Regions from separate parts of the Pantoea sp. nfd-35 genome, predicted to be linked through region 3. Evidence: riboswitches for the same ligand, from Rfam matches in the RefSeq annotation. Region 3 holds a riboswitch; each other region holds the start of a gene.
What was found. Region 3 has a riboswitch for thiamine pyrophosphate ahead of thiM (hydroxyethylthiazole kinase). Riboswitches for the same ligand answer to the same signal wherever they lie in the genome.
Positions count from the first base shown of each region.

Region 1: it holds a riboswitch for thiamine pyrophosphate, as region 3 does, so the genes downstream of both, thiC (phosphomethylpyrimidine synthase ThiC) here and thiM (hydroxyethylthiazole kinase) in region 3, are expected to answer to the same signal.
Region 2: it holds a riboswitch for thiamine pyrophosphate, as region 3 does, so the genes downstream of both, P9J57_RS21150 (FAD-dependent oxidoreductase) here and thiM (hydroxyethylthiazole kinase) in region 3, are expected to answer to the same signal.
Region 4: it holds a riboswitch for thiamine pyrophosphate, as region 3 does, so the genes downstream of both, thiB (thiamine ABC transporter substrate binding subunit) here and thiM (hydroxyethylthiazole kinase) in region 3, are expected to answer to the same signal.

Region 1 is NZ_CP122403.1:4,248,288-4,252,643, reverse strand. Features, by position in the region: gene thiE (thiamine phosphate synthase) at 1-496, opposite strand, end outside; gene thiC (phosphomethylpyrimidine synthase ThiC) at 497-2,419, opposite strand; TPP riboswitch at 2,505-2,603, opposite strand; gene P9J57_RS19635 (Rsd/AlgQ family anti-sigma factor) at 2,784-3,287, opposite strand; gene nudC (NAD(+) diphosphatase) at 3,485-4,255, shown strand; gene hemE (uroporphyrinogen decarboxylase) at 4,296-4,356, shown strand, end outside.
Region 2 is NZ_CP122404.1:157,757-162,112, forward strand. Features, by position in the region: gene P9J57_RS21135 (helix-turn-helix domain-containing protein) at 1-534, opposite strand, end outside; gene P9J57_RS21140 (AzlC family ABC transporter permease) at 629-1,300, shown strand; gene P9J57_RS21145 (AzlD domain-containing protein) at 1,297-1,617, shown strand; TPP riboswitch at 1,676-1,795, shown strand; gene P9J57_RS21150 (FAD-dependent oxidoreductase) at 1,934-2,866, shown strand; gene thiS (sulfur carrier protein ThiS) at 2,863-3,060, shown strand; gene P9J57_RS21160 (thiazole synthase) at 3,063-3,821, shown strand; gene P9J57_RS21165 (HesA/MoeB/ThiF family protein) at 3,831-4,356, shown strand, end outside.
Region 3 is NZ_CP122403.1:1,587,864-1,592,219, forward strand. Features, by position in the region: gene P9J57_RS07440 (hypothetical protein) at 195-734, opposite strand; gene P9J57_RS07445 (lysozyme inhibitor LprI family protein) at 741-1,811, opposite strand; TPP riboswitch at 1,963-2,059, shown strand; gene thiM (hydroxyethylthiazole kinase) at 2,091-2,891, shown strand; gene thiD (bifunctional hydroxymethylpyrimidine kinase/phosphomethylpyrimidine kinase) at 2,878-3,678, shown strand; gene P9J57_RS07460 (GntR family transcriptional regulator) at 3,713-4,356, opposite strand, start outside.
Region 4 is NZ_CP122403.1:3,670,099-3,674,454, reverse strand. Features, by position in the region: gene thiP (thiamine/thiamine pyrophosphate ABC transporter permease ThiP) at 1-700, opposite strand, end outside; gene thiB (thiamine ABC transporter substrate binding subunit) at 676-1,662, opposite strand; TPP riboswitch at 1,706-1,810, opposite strand; gene sgrR (HTH-type transcriptional regulator SgrR) at 1,846-3,507, opposite strand; gene P9J57_RS17110 (MFS transporter) at 3,763-4,356, shown strand, end outside.

The DNA.
Region 1 (4,356 bases), 1.8 Mb from region 3:
TGATGCCTCCGATCGCGACTGTTGAGATGCCGTGCAGCCGGGCCAAATGGCGCTTAAGTTCAGCTACGCCCTGAGGGGAAGAGGGCATGGCCTTCGTCTGGGTGGGGAAGATGTGCCCCAGCGCCACATAGGAAGGGCGCAGTGCCAGCGCCCGATCCAGCTCTGCATCATCATGAGTTGAAAGTCCCAGCCGCAAGCCTGCGTGCAGGATCTGCTGCAGGTTAGCGACCTCTAAATCTTCCTGACCCAGATGGACGCCATAGGCCTGATGTTTAATCGCCAGTTGCCAGTAATCATTGATAAACAGACGTGCCTGATAGCGCTTACCTGCGGCGATAGCCCGAATAATCATGGGTTCAACCACCTCGTCCGGCTGATCCTTGATCCGAAGCTGAAGGGTTCGCACACCGGCTTCCAGCAGGCGCTCTATCCATTCCACGCTGTCAACGACCGGATAGAGCCCCAGACGTGATGCGGTTGCGGGAAAGGCGTCCATTTATTCCTCCTTTATTGCGGTCGCAGGGTGATACAGCTCACCGCCGCGCTCACGAAAATGATCAGACATTTTCGCCATCCCCACCTCAATCGCCTGGGCTTCGGCTTCCTGCCTTGCGGCGTAGTCACGCACTTCCTGGGTAATTTTCATTGAGCAAAATTTGGGGCCGCACATAGAGCAGAAGTGGGCCACCTTACCGGACTCCTGCGGCAGGGTTTCATCGTGGTAAGCCCGGGCCGTATGCGGATCCAGTGCAAGATTAAACTGGTCTTCCCAGCGAAACTCAAAACGTGCTTTGGACATCGCATTGTCGCGGATTTGCGCGCCCGGATGACCCTTGGCCAGATCGGCTGCGTGCGCGGCGATCTTGTACGTGATTAAGCCCTGTTTAACATCTTCCTTGTTTGGCAGACCTAAATGCTCTTTGGGCGTGACGTAGCACAGCATGGCGCAGCCGAACCAGCCAATCATCGCGGCACCAATGCCGGAGGTAAAGTGATCGTAACCCGGAGCAATATCAGTGGTGAGGGGGCCCAGAGTGTAAAACGGCGCTTCATGGCAATGTTCCAGTTGTTCGGTCATGTTGCGACGGATCATTTGCATGGGAATATGGCCGGGGCCCTCAATCATCACCTGCACGTCGTATTCCCAGGCAATTTTCGTCAGCTCACCTAAGGTGTGCAGTTCCGCAAACTGCGCTTCGTCATTGGCATCCTGAATCGATCCCGGACGCAGGCCGTCACCTAATGATAATGAGATGTCGTAGGCCGCACAAATTTCACAGATGTCGCGGAAGTGCTCATACAGGAAGCTCTCTCTGTGATGCGACAGGCACCACTTCGCCATAATGGAACCACCACGCGAGACAATCCCAGTCAGGCGCTTCGCGGTCATGGGCACGTAGCGCAGCAGCACGCCTGCATGAATCGTAAAATAATCCACACCCTGCTCGGCCTGTTCCAGCAATGTGTCGCGGAAAATTTCCCAGTTCAGATCTTCTGCCACACCGTTAACTTTCTCAAGCGCCTGATAGATCGGTACCGTACCGATAGGCACCGGGCTGTTACGCAAAATCCATTCACGGGTTTCGTGGATATAGCGGCCGGTGGAAAGATCCATGACGGTATCGGCGCCCCAACGCGTTGACCACACCAGCTTTTCAACCTCTTCTTCAATCGAGGAGGTCACGGCTGAGTTGCCGATATTGGCATTCACTTTCACCAGAAAGTTACGCCCGATGATCATGGGTTCGGATTCGGGATGGTTAATATTTGCCGGAATAATAGCGCGCCCGGCAGCCACTTCCTGACGCACAAACTCAGGGGTAATATTTTCTGGCAGATGGGCGCCAAAGCTGTGCCCCGGATGCTGCTGCAGCAGCACCTCGCCGCGGATGCGTTCCCGGCCCATATTTTCCCGCAGCGCGATAAACTCCATCTCCGGCGTAATTATGCCCCGACGAGCATAATGGAGCTGGGTAACGCAGTGGCCTGCCTTCGCACGGCGTGGTGTGGGCAGGTGTTCAAAACGCAAGTGATCCAGGCCGTCATCGGCCAGCCGCTGTTGCGTGTAGGCAGAGCTGATTTGCACCAGATTTTCGCTGTCATTCCGCTCTTCAATCCAGCGCGCCCGCAGTTTATCCAGCCCCCGATGCACGTCGATTTGTGCGGCGGGATCGCCATAGGCACCGGCCGTATCGTAAACCGGAACGGGCTCATTCTCCTCATAAACCGGCGCTTCTTTACTGCCGCTGGTCAGGGTAGGGCTGAGTTGAATTTCCCGCATTGGGACACGGATATCATCGCGGCTGCCGGTAAGCCAGATACGTTTTGAATTAGGGAAGGCGCTGCCGCCCTGAAGAGAGTCAATGAATTCCTGTGCCTGAGCACGTTGTTCGCGACGGGTCGTTTTAGCAGTAGACATAGCAATATTCCAGTAAGAGGGAAGGTTGCTTGTCCGGAGTTCGGAAGGAGTAACGGCACTGCTGACACCATTCGGTGGCGTACCGTATAAATTTACTCTTGTTCCCTTCGCAGGTTCTAACCTGATCAGGTTCCGCGGATCCCGAATTAACGGTCTCAGCCCTTAGGCACTCCGACAAGATGAGGTTTCAACGATTTCGCTACGGCGCCCGATCGGCTTCACCCCGGAAAAAGGGATAGCATGAACAGCGCCCGTAGATGACGTATCAACCGTAAACACCGACTACGTTCGGCGTTAAACGTAAAGCCCACTCAGCATAAGGGGGCTTTTGGCTAATCACAAGTCTTTTACAATCGATTAGGTTTTAGGCGGGGCGGGCAATTTCGCTGTCGTTAGCCACGGGCGGGGTTAGGTGATTATCCCATGCCATCTGGATGAGTTTGTCCTCAAGCGTAAAGCGTCCTTCCAGGGCTTCTCCGACCTCCGATAGCGCATTCTGAAAGGTGACGTAGTTATCGTCATCAATCGCCTGCTGCAGGTGTCCGTCATACAGCTTCATCAGTTGTTCGGTGTTGGCTTCCAGCGAGGGATAAATCTGCGTTGCTGCCAACAGCGGACTGGTACCGTCCATTTCTCCGATCAGGCGTTGATAGAGGCTGAAGTGGCCGGATGAAAGGTAATCGACCAGATTATGGCAAAAGTTATCAAGTGCCTGTTCATCCAGACGCGTCAGTGCCTCTTTCTTTGGCTTGATACCGACCAAATGGTAATAAGAAACCAGTAACTGGCGGCGAGCGGCCAGCCATGAATCGACCAGTTCATTACTGCCACCTACGCGTTTGGTCAGAACGTCTAACTGGTTGAGCATAGTTAACTCCGTATGAGTTATGCACCTTCATATTTCAGATTAGCGATGCGTCAAGTGCGCTTGTTTTCCACGAGCCTGCCGGGGAGAAATAAGCGTGTTGCCGTCTTGCAACCAGAATTATTTGGGTATAGTTGTTCATCTACACACTTAACATCGGGACTTCAGCGTGCGGGTTGACGCTAAGGATGACGAAATAAATGCAATGCGAAATTTCAAGCGTAGACGCTGGATGGTGGATTGTCAGCAGTGAACAAAAAATTTGGTTACCGCAAGGAGACCTGCCTCACGGTAATGCGCAGCATTTTGGCCTGACGGGTCATCAGGGGCGCGTAATTGGCGAATGGCAGGGGGAGAATGTCTGGCTGATTTGCGAAACACGTTCGGAGGATATGCTGTCTTTGCGGCAGTTACTTAACGAAGATCCGGGACTGTTTCAGTTGGCAGGGCGCGGTGTACAGCTGGCCGAATTTTATCGCTCTCACCGCTGGTGTGGCTACTGCGGCCATGAGATGCACGCCAGCAAGCGTGAATTTGCCTGCCTGTGCAGCCACTGCCGTGAACGCTACTATCCACAGATTGCGCCCTGCATTATCGTCGCCATTCGCCGGGGGGACGAGATCCTGTTGGCTAACCATGCGCGCCAGCGTAATAACATTTACACTGTGCTGGCCGGTTTCGTCGAAGTCGGCGAAACCATTGAACAGGCCGTCGCGCGCGAGGTAATGGAAGAGAGCAACGTGCGTGTGAAGAATGTCCGCTATGTTACCTCGCAGCCCTGGCCTTTCCCGCAGTCTCTGATGATGGCGTTTATGGCGGAATATGATGGCGGCGAGTTACAACATGACGGCAAAGAGCTGCTGGACGCCGGATGGTTCCGCTTTGATGCGCTGCCTTTACTGCCGCCGCCCGGTACCGTCGCCCGTCGATTAATTGAAGATACGGTGGCCCTCTGCCGCGCTGAGGCGTGAGAGTGCTACACTACTCGCTTGATACCGAGAGAGTCCTGAGATGAGTGAACTGAAGAACGACCGTTATTTGCGCGCCCTGTTACGCCAGCCTGTAGATGTCA
Region 2 (4,356 bases), on a different replicon from region 3:
GACCAGCACAGCCAGCGTATCTGGCTCAAGCGCACGAAAAATATGCTCAGTGTCGCCCGGGTAGCTGATGTAATCGCCTACCTCAAGCTCAACGGGTGAATCAACCGGCCCAACCTCTGCGCGCCCTTGCGTCAAAATTAAATGTTCGATGGTATTCGGTGAATGCGGCTGTGAGCAGCGTTCGCTGCCGGGCTGTATGTGCAGCAGATAGATATCCCGTCGTGCGCCCGGTGGACAGGTTGCCAGTAAGACGGCTTTGTAATCAGCCTGCTCAGCAGCCACCGTGGGGCCTTCTCCGCGGCGAATAACCTGTAACCGGTTCGTTTCCGGCTCCATCAGGCGTGCAAATGGAATATTGAGCGCGACACACAGCGACCACAACGTCTCAATACCCGGATTGCCGTTACCGGCTTCAAGCTGAGACAGGGTCGATTTTGCAATCCCCGCCCGGCGAGCAACTTCAGCCAGCGTCAGGCCGGCACGCTGGCGTTCTCTTACTAAACCTCGGGCAATGATATCAATGGGCGTGCTCATCACTTTTCCTGTTCGTTAAAATGAACGTATCGTTCGTCTTGTAATACATATCCGATGTCCATTATAATGGATTTATCGTTCGTTATGGGATTCGATGTTGATGCTGGCAAAAAAATTCACGCTGGATAAAGGCGTTATAAAAGCAATTTTTCTGGTCTGTATCGCAGATGGCATTGTCGGCCTGTCTTACGGGTCGCTCGCCACTGCTGATGGCTTTCCGTTTTGGGTACCGCTGGCGTTATCAACGCTGGTGCTGGCTGGCGCATCGGAATTCTTATTTATTGGCATCGTTGCCGGCGGTGGCAGTCCGTTAACCGCTGCCGCGGCAGGTTTGCTGGTCAACGCCCGCCATCTTCCCTTTGGCATTGCGGTTAAAGACTTAGTGGGCAGAGGCTGGCGGGGGGCGCTCGGCTGTCACATTATGAACGATGAAAGTGTGGTGTTCGGCATCTCTCAGCCGCAGCTGGCTCAACGCCGCAGTGCGTTTTGGCTGTGCGGCATCGGTATCGGATTGATCTGGCCGTTCACCGTCATGCTCGGGGCCGCGATTGGCCAGTTTATCCCGAATATTTCCGTTATCGGTCTGGATGCGGTTTTTCCCGCCATTCTTATCGCACTCATCTTCCCGGCGTTACGCAAACCCCGAACCCGCATTCCTGCTGCTACCGGCGCCGTGCTGTCGCTGGCGGTCACGCCATTTGTTCCAGCAGGGATGCCTGTTCTGTTTTCGTTGTTAGGGCTGCTTACGTGGAGATCGCGTAAATGAATCATCCGATGATAATTGCAGGCATTGCCTTGCTGGCTGCCGGAACCTATGCCATTCGTTATGCGGGCGTCAAACTGGGTAACCGGTTGCCTGTCAGTGAGCGCACGCAAAATGTGTTATCCGATGCGGCCACGGTACTGTTACTGGCCGTTGCAGCCACCACCACGTTGTTCGAAGGTCAGCATTTTGCCGGGATGGCAAGGCTGCTGGGCGTGTCGTTTGCCATTTTTCTCGCCTGGCGCAGGGCGCCGCTGATCGTCATCATTTTGGGCGCAGCCTGTATGACCGCTCTGCTGCGTTACCTGAATGTGCCTTAGTCGCTAACGACAAATTGCTGCATCAGCCTTGACGTAAGGCGCGGCTTAAAATAAAACTAGAACCCGTCAGGGGAGTCTCGCCAAAGAGACTGAGAGGCTAATAGCGCAATGCGCGGCTTAGCGACCCTTAGAACCTGACCCAGTTGATACTGGCGTAGGAAGACGGGTATCTTTGCCACAGGCAGATACTTGCCGCAGAGTCTGCTTTTGCCGGGCTCATGCTTTTTCCCTTCTTGTATCACGGGTCTCTGACTGTTAACAGAGAGGCCAAAGTGAAAATCCTGTTTCTGATGTTATCCTGTCAGGTTGGCTGGCAATGAGCCGCTGGTCAGTGCTCGGCAGCGGCGTGTCCGGACTGTGTATCGCCACGCTACTGGCGGAGCAAGGTGAACCTGTCGAAATCATTACCTTACCGGACTGCCGCGCGGCATCGCACTGGGCTGGCGGTATGCTGGCGCCCTGGTGCGAAGCGGAAAGTGCGCCACAGCAGGTCGTTGACTGGGGTCAGTATGCTGCGGCATGGTGGTCGGCCCGGGTCAGCGGCGTGGAACAGCAGGGTACCCTGGTGATTGCGCCCCCGCGCGACAGTGCTGAGTTAACGCGTTTCGCTAACATGACCTCATCACATCAGTGGGTGACGCCAGCAGAGATTGAACCTGCGCTGGAAGACCGTTTTGCCCGTGGCTTGTTCTTTGCCGCAGAAGGTCATCTTGATCCCCGGCTGGCAATGCAACAATTACAAACGCGTTTACTGAATGCGGGGGTCCGGTTTCACCCGGGTAAACCCAGCGGGAAAATTATCGATTGCCGGGGTATTCATGCCCGGCAATCCCAACCCGAATTGCGTGCCGTGCGCGGTGAAATGGTTATTCTCCACACCGACGAAATAACGTTTTCCCGTCCTGTTCGCCTGCTGCACCCGCGTTTTCCCTGTTATCTGGTGCCCAGGGCACAGGGGCATTTTATGCTGGGCGCGACCATGGTCGAAAGCCAGGATGACAGCCCAATCAGCGCGCGCGCTATGATGGAACTGTTAAGCGCAGCCTACAGCATCCATCCCGCCCTCGCCGAAGCACGCATTATTGAAAGCGGCACAGGTATGCGTCCGGCTTACCGCCACAATCTGCCCGAAGTGCGTTACGAAAATGGCATTTTTTCTATTAACGGCATGTACCGTCACGGCTTCCTGCTGGCCCCGATGATGGCCGAGAAGCTTATGCAACAACTGACGTCCGAGGGAGTGCGATGAAAATAGAACTGAACGGCCTTGCTATTGAAACCGAAGCCCGCACGCTGGCTGAATTACTCGTGGAACAACATATCGATGCTGGCTGTGTCGCCAGTGCCGTGAACGGCGAATTTGTTCCCCGGGAGCGCTATTCCTCAGAGCCGCTTGTGGCGGGTTGTCGTCTTGAAGTGTTATCGCCGATGCAGGGAGGCTAACGATGTTTTATGACTTTAGCGGACAGTCACGTTTTTTACTGGGTACTGCAGGTTATCCCTCGCCGGATATTCTGCAACAGGCCGTTGGCGCATCCGGCGCCGAGATTATTACGGTGAGTCTGCGTCGTGAAGGAAGCCAGGGCGGAGCCTTTCGCGATCTCCTGAAAACCTTAAATAAACGCGTTTTACCCAATACCGCAGGCTGCCACACGGTGAAAGAAGCCGTGACGACTGCGCATATGGCGCGGGAATTGTTTGCCACGTCCTGGATCAAGCTTGAGGTGATCGGTCATGCCGATACCTTACAGCCCGATCCCTTTGCCCTCGTCGAAGCAGCACGTATTTTGTGTGCAGAGGGTTTCCACGTTTTCCCTTACACCACAGAAGATCTGATTGTGGGCGAGAAACTGCTGGACGCGGGCTGTGAAGTGCTGATGCCGTGGGGGGCGCCTATCGGCTCAGGCCAGGGATTACGCAATATCGAGGGATTACGCACGATGCGTGCCTGGTTTAAGGACGTTCCACTGATTATTGATGCCGGGATCGGTGCGCCGAGCCAGGCGGCTCAGGCGATGGAATTGGGGTTTGATGCTGTGCTGTTGAATACCGCCGTGGCGAAATCCAGCGATCCGGTTCGCATGGCTGGCGCATTTGCGCGCGCCATTGAAGCGGGATATCAGGCACGTCAGGCTGGCATGATGGAGCGTCGCGACATGGCTGCCGCCTCTACGCCCGTTTTCGGGCTGGCGCAATTTCGCTAAGGAGCAGATATGGCTCGTTATCAACGACAGACAATGCTGCCAGAAGTGGGCGAGCAGGGGCAGCAGGCTTTGTCCGCTGCCCGCGTCTTAGTGGTTGGCGCGGGTGGACTGGCTTCCACGTTATTACCGCTCCTGGCGGGCGCTGGCATCGGTTATATCCGGCTCTATGACGACGACGTCGTGGCGCTGCATAACCTGCATCGTCAGACGCTATTTACGACTGCCGATATTGGCGAGCCGAAGGTGTTTTGCGCCCAACGTGCGCTGGCACAGCGTAATCCTGATACGGTGGTTGAAGCACATCCCGTAGCGTTACAGGCAAGTCGTATTGAAGAAGCACTGGTGGATATTGATTTGGTTATCGACGCTGCGGATAACTTCGCGGTGACTTATCTGCTTTCCGACAGCTGCTTTGCCCGTAACCTACCGCTGGTTTGCGCTTCGGTGCTGGGGCGACAGGGTTATGCAGGCAGTTTTTGCGGCGGCGCGCCCAGCTATCGCGCACTGTTCCCACAATTACCCAAAGCCTCAGGTA
Region 3 (4,356 bases):
AATATTACTTAATAGTGTTAATAACTCTACTGCTATTACTTGAGAATTTTTAGCCCGCAGCATTAAGCCTTTTTTTGTAGGGAAGGGAGTTGATCCAGATCATGCAAAAGGTTGCAGAGAATTTTTCATATCAACGCAAAGCTTTGCAGAGAGAAACCATAAGGTGATGACGACCCTGATCAGTTGAACAGGCGTTAACGCCACAACGTATCCTGAAGATAGAAGTGGCCGATAAACGGTTGGGTCACGATACTAAGCTCGGGATCACGTTTTTTTGAACAGCGGTCAAAAATGCACTCGGCTTGCCACTGACCTTCAGGTGCATAGACGAGATCGGTAAATCCCTCATTAAACTCATCCCATTTTATGATGACTGGCTGATGAGTGTAGTATTGTGCAATATCAAAAAGGGGATAATAACTAGGGTAAATCAAAAATAACTTGATATAGTTAAACTCTGTGACAGAAAGGAACACTAAGCCAGCGAAAATGAATGGCAGGGAAATAACTTTCGCGACATCTTTCCAACGGCGTTCCCAAATAGATGCAACAAGTTCGCATATTAACCACATTGCCCAACTTATTAATATTAAAGTGCCCCCTATTAAAGAAAAGATAAATGTACCAGAAGACACAGATGTATAAGCCATAATCATCAGAAGTGCAATAATCACAATCAGCGGTAAGCTAATTAAGCCTTTGATATTAGATGGCGCTTCATCGTCTTTTAACATTTTTTATTACTCATCATCGGTAATGTTATTTAGCAGGATCGTGATTGAACGTCTGGCTTCGCTATTCGCCGTATCCGCCGGCATGTTAAACGCATGTTGGTAGTAGTGTGCCAGCTCAATAAGGCTATTCTGGTAGCCTTCAGTATGCTGCTTGATAAACTGCTGTGCGTCGTCAGATAAGCTATTTTTTCCGTATTGGATGGACTTTAAAAACTTCATGCTGTGACTTAACGTGGCTGAAATTTCCGCCCGCGTAATGGCATAAATTGTAAAACGAATGGTCCCTGTGCTAACAGGGGTGGCATCTTCCGCCAGATGAATAAATTGCTTAAACAACGGCAGTGTGGGCTGAGTTTGTTCGCAGTCACTGATGGGGGTTCGGCTGTCAATTGCACCACCGGCCAGCGGTTCCAGCCAGACGATATTTTGTGGATGCCGTAAAAATGCCTCGCAGGGGATAATAAGTGATTCTGGATTATTTTCGGCAATGAGCCAGAGAAACATGCCGAAGTTGTTGGTATTTTCTGCTGCGCTTTCTGCATCAGGAATTTTATCTTCGAATATGTGGTTATCTGTTACTTCGAAAGCGGGTCGAATGAGTTCGGTGACCTTATTATGCCTGGTTGAACCTGCTGGAAGAGAAGTAAACTGATAAATCGCTTCGTATATGTTCACTAACTCGGGATTTATTTTACGAATTTGCTTAATGGCTTCGCCATGATGGGTATAAAGAACCATGACAGCGAGTTCAAAAAGCCGTTGATCGTAGTATCCTTCAATGCGTTTTTCTTGAGGGTCAGTGAGACACATTTTAGTCAGGTTTTTTAACCATTGCCGTTGTGCGGTAATGAGCCCCGAAGGTCCGGCCGTGGCGTTTTTTTTCGCGAGATCAAAAAAATGCGCCATTAACCGATCTTTTGCCGATAACGTCTGGCTCTGACAAATCACCTTTTCGATTGCGCTGGGATGCGCACATGAAAAACTGGGGGCGGCACTCGCCTGAAATGCCAGCATCAATCCTGACATGAGTAACGCCAGTTTTATAAAATATGCGACCAGGCTGAAGCCAGTTTTCATCAGGATACTCTGAGTAAATAATTGTTATCTCAAGAATAAGCCCAAGAAGGCGTGTTGAATATAAACCCGGATTAAACGATCTGATTTGATGCGGGCAAGGTTGCTTTGCCAGTGGCTCAACCTTATGCTGATGACGGGTAAAGTGAATTTACCTGACGACTCGGGGTGCCCTTCTTTGTGAAGGCTGAGAAAAACCCGTATTACCTGATCTGGATAATGCCAGCGTAGGGAAGTCTGATGCCTGACCGCATTCGCCTTCTTGTCCGCCGGTTGGGAGTTATGATGACACATCAACCGCAACACCTTTCTGATGCGCAATGCGCGCCCATTCTGCAACAGTTTCGCCGTCAGTCACCGCTGGTGCACTGTATGACCAACGATGTGGTGCAAACGCTAACCGCTAACGTTTTACTCGCCCTTAATGCCTCTCCGGCCATGGTTATCGACGCTGAAGAAGCGGCGCAGTTTAGCGCGGTTGCCGATGCGCTGCTTATCAATGTCGGTACGCTAACCCACGATCGTAAGCAAGCGATGCAGGCTGCGGTGCTTGCAGCAAATCAGGCGGGCACGCCCTGGACACTGGATCCGGTGGCGGTCGGCGCGCTGACGCTGCGCACCGTGTTTTGCAAGCAGCTGCTCGCGCAGTCGCCTGCAGTGGTGCGCGGCAATGCCTCAGAGATTCTGTCGCTGGCGCAGCAGGCAGCAGGCGGACGCGGTGTTGACAGCCTGCATTCGGCCGAAGCCGCGCTGCAGGCTGCCCAACAGCTGGCAAAAGCTTTTGATACCTGTGTCGTCGTGACCGGCGAAGTAGACTATGTCACCGATGGGCAGCGCACCTGGGCGATTACGGGCGGTTCGCCGTTAATGACGCGGGTGGTCGGCACCGGCTGTGCGCTTTCAGCGGTGGTTGCGGCCTTTGCCTGTTTGCCAGGTGACCGACTGATCAACATCGCCTGCGCCTGTCGGGTGATGGCGCTGGCTGGAGAAAAGGCCGCGCAGGATGCAGATGGACCGGGTAGCTTTGCGCCTGCTTTCCTGGATGCACTCTGGACGCTGGAGGCACCTGATGAAACGCATTAATGCCCTGACGATTGCAGGGACCGATCCCAGCGGCGGGGCCGGTATCCAGGCCGATCTGAAAACCTTCTCTGCACTGGGCGCGTACGGTACCAGTGTGATCACGGCGCTGGTGGCGCAGAATACCTGCGGCGTGCAGTCGGTATACCGCGTTGCGCCAGAGTTTGTGACCGCCCAGCTGGACTCGGTGCTGGATGATGTGCGCATCGACAGTGCGAAGATTGGCATGCTGTCTGAAACAGAAATTGTCGAGCGGGTGGCCCATGGCCTGCAGCGGCGGGAAATTCCCTTTGTGGTGCTGGATACGGTGATGGTGGCTAAAAGCGGCGATGCCCTGCTGAATCCGGATGCGATTGCCTGTGTGCGAGATCGTTTATTGCCACAGGTGTCATTGATTACGCCAAACCTGCCCGAAGCCGCTGCACTGCTGGGATGCCAGGTTGCCCTCAATGAAGATGAGATGCTCACCCAGGGCGAAGCGCTACTGGCGCTGGGTTGCCAGGCAGTGCTGATGAAAGGCGGTCATCTCGATGGTGATGAAAGCCCGGACTGGCTGCTAACTCGGGCAGGGCGTCAGCGCTTTAGCAGCGTGCGGGTAAACACGCGTCATACGCACGGCACTGGCTGTACACTGTCCGCCGCGCTCGCGGCCTTACGTCCCCGGCATGACAGCTGGGAAGCGACGATCAGTGAAGCGAAAGCCTGGCTGCAGCAGGCATTACTGGCGGCAGATTCGCTGGAAGTGGGCAACGGGATTGGGCCGGTGCACCATTTCCATCAGTGGTGGTAGCCCATCGTGTTTCGCCTTGCAGACTGGCAAGGCGTTAATCCTCTTCAAACCAGGCGCTGTTTTGCTTGATGACTGGGGTGATCGAAAACATCATGGCCTGCAAATGATGGCGCAACGCCGCCTCAGCCTTGACGGGATCGTTTGCCTTCAGCGCCGCAAAAATAGCATCATGCTGTTCTATCAGGGTTTCGGCGGGCGCAACGTCATTCAGGGTTAAATAGCGTACCCGATCCATGGTGGCTTTGATGTTTTCAACCGTTTCCCACGCCAGCGGACAGCCGATGCTCTCAGCGATGAGGCGATGAAACTCATCGTCCAGGCTTAAGAACATCTGGCTATCGCCACGGGCAGCGGTGATGCGTTGCAGTTGCAGGTTATGCTCCAGCGCCATCAGCCCTGACTCTTCGATTTCCTCAGCAGCGCGACGGACCACGGCAATCTCCACGGCCTCACGAATGAAACGACCATCTTCGACCCGTTTAGCCGAGATCCTGCGCACAAAGGTGCCGCGCTGCGGCAGGATCTGAACCAGACCGGCCTCCGCGAGCTTGATAAAGGCTTCCCGCACCGGCTGACGTGAGAGGTTGAACCGGGCGGAAACCTCTTTTTCCGAGAGCAGTGCGCCCGGCTGAATTACGCACGTCACGATATCGCGGCGCAGATAGCGGTAAACCTGCT
Region 4 (4,356 bases), 2.1 Mb from region 3:
GCGCCTGGAAGATGGCCAGTTCGATGGTGGTCGCCTGCGGCCCGCCACCCAGCGATAGCACGGTGGCAAAACTGGCAAAACAGAGCATAAAGATTAATGCCCCGGTGGGCAGGAGCTGGCGGCGCAGCCAGGGCCATTCAAGCAGCCGGAAATGATGCCAGCCACGTATGTTCAGTTGGGCAGCAAGCTGACGCTGTTCGGCAGGAATGCTTTCCAGCGCCTGCAGCATCAGGCGCGTGGCCAGCGGCAGGTTGAAAAACACATGGGCCAGTAAAATTCCCTGAAGCCCGTAAGGCGAGAAGTGATAGTCCACGCCAAGCCAGGCGCAAAGCTGTGCCAGCCAGCCCACCCGACCATAGACGGTGAGCAGGCCGAATACGGCCACCAGCACGGGCAGAACCAGCGTCATGGCGCACAGGCGCAGCAACACCTGACGTCCGGGAAAGCGCCGCCGATAAAGGGCTCGGGACAATGGAATGGCCGGCAGCAAGGAGAGCAGGGCGGAAAGCAGCGCCTGCTTAAACGAAAAGCCAATAACATGATGCAGATACGTATCCTGCAGGACAGACCGCCAGTTGGTCGCTGGCGCCGCCATCCACAGTGCTGTGAAGGCCAGCAGCGCCACGCTGCAGAGCAGCAGCGTGGCGAGCGAACCCGGAATCAGCCAGAAAGGGATTAACGGCTGACGGCGCGTTGCCATTGGCTAACCCATTGCGAACGGTGGCTGGCAACCTCTTCCGGTGAAAACTGCAATGTTGTCTTCGGCACGCTGAGCGAGGCAAACCCGGCGGGGAGGTCAGTTTTGATCACCGGATACATCCAGTTCCCGGTAGGGATGGTGTTCTGAAAGGCTGGCGTAACCATGAATTGCATAAACTGTTCTGCCAGTTTGGGCTGCTTGCTGTTCGCCAGTCGGGCGGCCACCTCAACCTGCAGATAGTTGCCTTCGGCGAAGGATGCCGCAGCATAGTTATCTTTTTTCTCTTCAATGATGTGATAAGCCGGTGACGTGGTATAGCTCAGCACCAGATCGCTCTCGCCTTTAAGAAACAGGCCGTAGGCTTCACTCCAGCCTTTGGTGACCGTGACGGTTTTCTTCGCCAGCTTTTGCCAGGCCTCAGGCGCGTTGTCCCCGTAAACCTTTTGCATCCACAGCAGCAGGCCAAGGCCTGGCGTGCTGGTGCGAGGATCTTCATAAATCACGCGCCATTTCTCTGGGCTTTCGACCAGTTCTTTCAGGCTTGTGGGGGGATTTTTTAGCGTGTTTTTGTTGTACACGAATGCGAAATAACCGTAATCGAACGGCACAAAGGTGGTGTCCTTCCAGCCGCCGGGCACCTGCAGCTCACGGGTATCCACGTCGCTTTTGGCAAACAGGCCGGTTTGCTGCGCGGCCTGCAGAAGGTTGTTATCCAGGCCTAGTACCACATCGGCCTTTGTGTTCTTGCCTTCCATACGTACACGGTTCAGCAGCGAAACACCGTCTTCCAGCGCGACAAATTTCAGCTCGCAACCGCACTGGGCTTCAAAGGCTTTTTTGACGGCCGGACCCGGCCCCCAGTCAGCGGAAAAGGCGTCGTAGGTGTAAACCGTCAGGACAGGTTTGGCCGCAAAGACCGGGGCAGAGAGTAACAGCAGCACGGGCAGGACGTTTCTTAACACTTTGCGCTCCTAGGGCGGCAGGGTTGAGTCGCAAAGGATCTGAGCAAAACAACCTCTCAAATCCCTACGTCGGTATTAACCGATTCAGGTTCGACGGGTATTTCTCAGCGCCCTGACACTGTGGAAAGGGGCACCCCGTTGAGAACGCCACATTCTAGTCATTAAATGCGCAAGGGGAAAGGCTCACAGCGTAGGCGGGGCAAACCAGGCGGATTTAAAATCAAACCAGCCCAATGTATTCATCCGCACGCCGCGCATACTGCGCTGGCCCTCCAGCAGCAGCCAGTGATGAAACAGCGGATGAAGCCAGCTATTTTCCACCAGATATTTACCCCATTCAGCGAGGGAGAGCGTTTTTTCACGCCAGCGCGTGGCATCCTGCTGCCAGTTAACAGGCATACAGTGCTGCATCAACGGCGTTTCGTATAACAGGGCAAACAGGGAATATTCGAGGGGCAGGGTAAAATTGACGCTGCCCAGCCAGATATCACTCTCGCCTTCGCCCTGATGCCAGCTTTCGTAACTGACTTCCCGGGTGTTCAACGTAACGCCCTGTTCTGCCAGCAACGGACGTAAGGCATCCGTAATACTGACATGCTCAATATGCTGGTTATACCAGGTTAACGTCAGGCTCGTGAGGCCCGCCGGTTTGTCCACTGGGGTCAGATCGCGGCGATGGTGCCAGCGGGGTAGCAGGCCGTAAGCCGGGAACCAGTAGCGCTGATAACCCCTGCCCGCATTATTGAGGAGTGCAATCGGGTTAAGCAGGTCGCTGAGCCAGCGTCGAATGTCTCGATCGGCCATTTTTTCTGAACGCTGATCGAACAGTAAATAGTAGCAACCTTCTTCAAGCCGGCTCTCTTCCTGTTTCTCATCGGCTTTTTCGCCCTGCAGGCGAACCCCTGCATAAACCAGCTCGTCACTGATCTCTGGCAGTACCCACACCGACACATCATCGATCAGCGCGCGATAGCCAAAGTAGTCGTCAAACGCTTCTATCTTCAACTGGCTGTGCTGATTACGGACGACCCGATAAGGACCTGTTCCCAAAGGTTGACGGGCAAAATCGCGAATTTCAGGCCATTCCCGTGGCAGAATCATGGCGCTGACGCTGCCCAGCAGCCAGGGCAGCCAGCTGTCGGGCTGATCCAGATAGATATCCAGGGTCCAGGGGGCCGGTGAGTCGAGCCGTTGGATATGAGAAAACAGGGGATACTGACGCAGGCGTTCCAGGCTTGCGATCACATCGGCCATGTCCAGCTCCCGGCCATGATGAAAACGAATGGCAGGACGTAAATAAAAGCGCCAGTGGAGATCGGATGTTTGCTGCCAGTGATGGGCGATATCGGCCTCGATTTCCCCCTTTTCCTCATTTATGCGCGTCAGGCCGCTAAAGATCTGGCGGGCAATATGGGTTTCCGAACGGCGCAGGGGCGGACCGGGTAACAGATTCAGCAGAGGGCGATAATAGAGGACGCGCAAAATATGTTTGCCCTGGCGGAAGCTCCGCCCCAGGTGGGCGCTGATCATCTGTCTGACCTGATCTTTATCCCCCACCAGCTGGACTAACTGATCGATACGATCCTGCTCCAGAAGATCTTCGGCACGCTGCTGCTGGAGCGCCAGCCCGGTGTAGCAGAAGGTCATCAGGGAACGTTTGCCCCGTCCGGCTTCGGCCTGCCAGGTGAGCCAGCCAGCCGCTTGCATTCTGTTGAGCAGGTTTCGCATATGGCGACGCGAACAGTGCAGCAAATCAGCCAGTTCGCCCAGGGTTGTTTCCTGTGGTTGTCCCTGGCAATTTTGCCACAGACGAATGAACTGCTGCTTCAGACGTGATGACGACATAAAAGAGGAACTCCCTGATAAAGGTGCTCTGTTTTTCTTACCCCATTTTAGAGGCAATCTTTCCTGTATTGGAAGAGCGGGAGGCATTCAGTAATGAATGGCGCTCTGACATGGACTGGCAGCGATGTCTGTCCCTTCTGAGTAGTGTGTTACGATTTCGCCAGCAGGGTTATTCTGCTGGTTTTTTTTACGTTGTAGGTTTGGGTCGGGGTTCCATTGTTCCCGTTTCTCCCGTTGTTCTGTCAGGGATAAGGCATGAAATCTTTGTTATCGTTCTCGCGCCGTTTCAATCCGGTCTTTTTGGCTTTTATGGTGACAGCCTTTATCCTCGGCGTGGCCGGTGCGCTGCAGGCGCCGACGCTGAGCCTGTTTTTATCGCGAGAAGTACAGGTGCCACCGCTGTGGGTCGGGCTGTTTTTTACCATCAATGCCATCGCCGGCATTGTGGTCAGCATGATGATCGCAAAGCGCTCCGACAGCGTTGGCGATCGGCGGAATATCATCTTAGTGTGCTGTATCCTTGCCCTGGCAAACGCCATACTGTTCGCGTTTACCCGCCATTACCTGACGCTGATAACGCTGGGCGTGCTGTTATCGTCGCTGGCGAACGTCGCCATGCCGCAGCTCTTTGCGCTGGCGCGAGAATATGCCGACAGTTCCTCGCGCGAAGTGGTGATGTTCAGTTCCATTATGCGCGCTCAGGTGTCGCTGGCGTGGGTGATTGGGCCACCGCTGTCGTTTGCGCTGGCGCTGAATTTTGGTTTCGTTACGCTGTTCAGCGTGGCGGCCGGCTTGTTTTTTCTCTGTTTCCTGCTGATCTGGTTTACCGTGCCCTCGGTGCCGCGCGCG